Regions from separate parts of the Streptomyces sp. NPDC024017 genome, predicted to be linked through region 2. Evidence: riboswitches for the same ligand, from Rfam matches in the RefSeq annotation. Region 2 holds a riboswitch; the other holds the start of a gene.
What was found. A riboswitch is a leader RNA that binds a small molecule or an ion and turns the genes downstream of it on or off. The one in region 2 is predicted to bind S-adenosylmethionine.
Positions count from the first base shown of each region.

Region 1 (2,195 bases), on a different contig from region 2:
GACTTGGCGATGGTGTCCGGCTTCTGGGGGCGCACGACGTCGTGGCCGGCCTTGAAGGCCGTCGACACCGGCGAGCAGCCTTCGGCCTGCGCACCGAAGATCTTGTACGGCTTGTCCTCGACCAGACCGAGCTTGATCAGCTCCTGCAGACCCTTGTCGATCTTCGTGAGCTGCGAGCCGGAGGCGATCGGCACCACGATCTGGTCCGGCAGCCGCCAGCCGAGCTGCTCGCAGATCTCGTACGCGAGGGTCTTGGAGCCCTCCGCGTAGTACGGCCGGAGGTTGACGTTGACGAAGCCCCAGCCCTCGCCGGCGGGGTCGCCGATCAGCTCGGAGCAGAAGCGGTTCACGTCGTCGTAGTTGCCCTGGATGCCGACGAGCTCACCGCCGTAGACCGCGGCCATGACGACCTTGCCCTGCTCCAGGTCGTGCGGGATGAACACGCAGGAGCGGAAGCCGGCGCGGGCCGCGGCGGCACCCACCGCACCGGCGAGGTTGCCGGTGGAGGAGCAGGAGAGGGTGGTGAAGCCGAAGGCGCGGGCGGCCTCCAGGGCCTGGGCGACGACGCGGTCCTTGAAGGAGTGCGTCGGGTTGCCGGAGTCGTCCTTGACGAAGAGCTTGCCGGCCTCGACACCGAGCTCGCGCGCCAGGTTGTCGGCCTTGACGAGCTTGGTCCAGCCGGGGTTGATGTTCGGCTTGTCCGCCACGTCGGCCGGGACGGGCAGCAGCGGGGCGTAACGCCAGATGTTCGCGGGACCCGCTTCGATCTGCTTGCGGAGCTCCTCGGTGTCGTACGCCGAGAAGTCGTAGGCGATCTCCAGCGGGCCGAAACACTCCTCGCAGGCGAAGACCGGGCCGAGGGGTACGCGGTGACCGCACTCGCGGCAGCTCAGGGCAGCCGCGGGACCCAGGTCTACGGTGGAGTCAGTGGTGCTTGCAACAGTCTGCACAGCCATGTGAGGCGAGGCCCTTTCTCCTCATCTTCCTCACGACGCATCTCGCCGTGAGACGGATTTGGCACCTTCCCTAGCCGGGAGCCTCGCGCAGGTGGTCGACAGTGACCTACGAGTACCGACTGGAGGGTTGCCGGGGCTTCAACGGGCCGTTTCCCTCTGCCCCTCTGGATGAGCTGTATGTGGTTGTAGGCGGCGGGCGACCCCGGACATGCGATGGTCATCCGCCTTGTTCAAGACTGTAACCGACGACCAGGACAGTTGAGATAGTCGTCCGAACCGCGAGATGACTGTACCCGTCAGCCGCTACCGCGGCGGGCAGTCCGTCCCGCCTGGAGAACGCAGAGGAGCCGCCACGGTGCTGGAAGAAGTCGAGCGCTGGCTGAGCACCCGTTCCTGGTCCGCGAACGAACGCCCGCTCCATAAGATCCTGGCCGCCAAACAGCGCACGGGCCAGACGGTCAGCGTCGTGCTGCCCGCCCTCAACGAGGAGGCGACGGTCGGCGACATCGTCGCCGTGATCCGCCACGACCTGATGCGGCAGGTCCCGCTCGTCGACGAGCTGGTCGTCGTCGACTCCGGCTCGACCGACCGTACGTCCGAGGTGGCCGCCGCCGCGGGCGCGCGGGTGGTGCACCGGGACGAGATACTCCCGCGCCTGCCCGCCGTGCCCGGCAAGGGCGAGGTGCTGTGGCGCTCGCTGCTCGTCACCCGCGGGGACGTCGTCTGCTTCGTCGACGCGGACCTCAGGGACTTCTCCTCCGACTTCGTCTCGGGGATCGTGGGCCCGCTGCTCACGGATCCGGACGTGGACCTGGTGAAGGCCATGTACGACCGGCCGCTCTCCGGTGCCGCCGGGCAGGGCGGCCGGGTCACCGAGCTGATGGCCAGGCCGCTGCTCAACATGCACTGGCCGCAGCTGGCCGGCTTCGTGCAGCCGCTCGGCGGCGAGTACGCGGCCCGCCGCTCGCTGCTGGAGCAGCTGCCGTTCCCCGTCGGGTACGGCGTGGAGCTGGGCATGCTGGTCGACGCCCTGCACCTGGTGGGGCTGGACGCCCTCGCCCAGGTGGACGTCGGGGTGCGCAAGCACCGGCACCAGGACGGTCAGGCGCTGGGCCGGATGGCCGCCGCGATCTACCGCACGGCCCAGCTGCGGCTGGCCCGCGGGCATCTGATCCGGCCGTCCCTGACGCAGTTCGAGCGGGCCGAGGACGGCTTCGAGCCGCGGACGTACTCCGTGGA
Region 1 covers NZ_JBEZYZ010000006.1:79,484-81,678, reverse strand. The annotation lists gene thrC (threonine synthase) at 1-956, opposite strand, end outside; SAM riboswitch class I at 975-1,131, opposite strand; gene AB0G20_RS17425 (glucosyl-3-phosphoglycerate synthase) at 1,312-2,195, shown strand, end outside.
Region 1: it holds a riboswitch for S-adenosylmethionine, as region 2 does, so the genes downstream of both, thrC (threonine synthase) here and AB0G20_RS30710 (aminotransferase class V-fold PLP-dependent enzyme) in region 2, are expected to answer to the same signal.

Region 2 (2,195 bases):
GGCCGAGGCGACGGCATAGGCGCCGATGACGTTGGGCGACCCGGCCTCGTGGCGGGCGGCGCTGTCGTGCCACTCCACGTCCACTCCCCCGTCCTCGCGCCGGCTGACCTTGCGGCTGGCGCCGCCGCCCGCGAGGTACGGCTCGGCCGCGCGCAGCCAGTCGGCCCGCCCGGCCAGGACGCCCGCGCCGAAGGGTGCGTACAGCTTGTGCCCGGAGAAGGCGACCCAGTCGACGTCGAGGTCCGCGACGGACACCGGGTGATGCGGGGCCAGTTGGGCGGCGTCCAGCACGATCCGTGCGCCGCGGGCGTGCGCGGCGGCAGCGAGCTCCCGTACGGGCCACAGCTCGCCGGTGACGTTCGAGGCGCCGGTGACGCAGACCAGGGCCGGGCCGTAGGGGTCCCGGGCGGCGAGGGCGCGCTCCAGGGTCTCGACGGCCTCACGGGGGCTGCGCGGGGCGTCGAGGCAGGTGACGCGGGCGCCTCGCCAGGGCAGCAGGGAGGCGTGGTGCTCGGTCTCGAAGACGAAGACCTGGCAGTCGGCGGGGAGCGCGGCGGCGAGGAGGTTGAGGGAGTCGGTGGTCGACCGGGTGAACACGACCTGGTCGCCCTCGCGGCAGTCGAGGAACTCGGCGACGGTCCGGCGGGCGTTCTCGAACAGGTCGGTGGACAGCTGGGAGAGGTACCCGGCACCGCGGTGCACGCTGCCGTAGTACGGCGCGTAGGCGGCGACGTCGTCCCAGACCCGCTGGAGTGCGGGGGCGCTGGCGGCGTAGTCGAGCGCGGCGTAGGTGACCTCGCCGCCGGTCACGAGCGGCACGGTGACATCCCGTCCCAGAACGGGCAGCGGGGCACAAACGGACGGGGCGACGGCAGCGGTGGAGACAGACATGGCGGAACTCCCGTGAGAGACAGGGGGGGTGAGAGAGAAGAAGGGTGTGCGGAGGCGGGGCTCTGCGGCCCTATCGCATTCGCTTGCTCACGGAAGAACTCCTCGACGACCAGGACCCCTGGTATCGCGAGGGGTCCGCGCTTGCCGTAGACCTCGCTGCCTACGGCCTGGTCTTCACCCGGGGCACCCCGCCACGGACGGAGGGTTGCCGGACAGTCGGCCGGGGCCTCATGACTGTCACTCATGACCTGATCAGGAAAGTACGCGAAAAGATCGGCGTCCCGCAACCCGAGTCCGGATCGCGGGACGCCGGTCCTTTCGCCTACGGGGTCCGCTACGTGTTGCTCGCGGCCACCCAGCGCTCCAGCGTCCGCTTCGCCGCCCCCGAGTCGATCGACTCGGCCGCCTTCACCATCCCGGCGCGGATCTGCTCGGCCAGCGGCGCGGTCGTGGGCTCCAGGGCCACCAGGGCCGCCGCCGAGTTCAGCAGGACCGCCTCGCGGACCGGGCCGGTCTCGCCGTCCAGCAGACGGCGGGCGACCTCGGCGTTGTAGGAGGCGTCCGCGCCGCGCAGCGCCTCCACGGGGACCAGCTCGAGGCCCACGTCACGCGGGTCGAAGGTCTCCTCGGTCACCTGGCCGCCCCGGACGATCCACACCCGGGAGGTGGCCGTGGTGGTCAGCTCGTCCAGGCCGTCGTCGCCCCGGAAGACCAGGGAGGAGTTGCCGCGCTCGGCGAAGACGCCCGCGACGATCGGCGCCATGCGCGGGTCCGCGACACCGACGGCCTGGGCGCGGACCCGGGCCGGGTTGGTGAGCGGGCCGAGGGCGTTGAACACCGTGCGGATGCCCAACTGGCCGCGAGCCGCGCCCGCGTGCCGCAGCGCCGGGTGGAACTTCACCGCGAAGCAGAAGGTGATCCCGGCCTCCTCGGCGACCTCGGCGACGCGGGGCAGCGGCAGTTCCAGGTTGACGCCGAGCTTCTCCAGCACGTCGGAGGCCCCGGACGCCGAGGACGCGGCCCGGTTGCCGTGCTTGACGACCTTCGCGCCGGTGCCGGCGACGACGATCGAGGACATCGTGGAGATGTTGACCGTCTTGGCGCCGTCGCCGCCCGTGCCGACGATGTCGACCGTCGCCCCGGGCACCTCGATCACGTTGGCGTGCTCGTACATCGTGCGGACGAGGCCGTTGATCTCCTCGACGGTCTCGCCCTTGGCGCGCAGGGCCACGACGAACCCGGCGATCTGCGCCTCGGTCGCCTCGCCGCGCATGATCCGGTCCATCGCCCAGGCGGTGTCGTCC
Region 2 covers NZ_JBEZYZ010000012.1:311,046-313,240, forward strand. The annotation lists gene AB0G20_RS30710 (aminotransferase class V-fold PLP-dependent enzyme) at 1-891, opposite strand, end outside; SAM riboswitch class IV at 1,024-1,140, opposite strand; gene trpD (anthranilate phosphoribosyltransferase) at 1,226-2,195, opposite strand, start outside.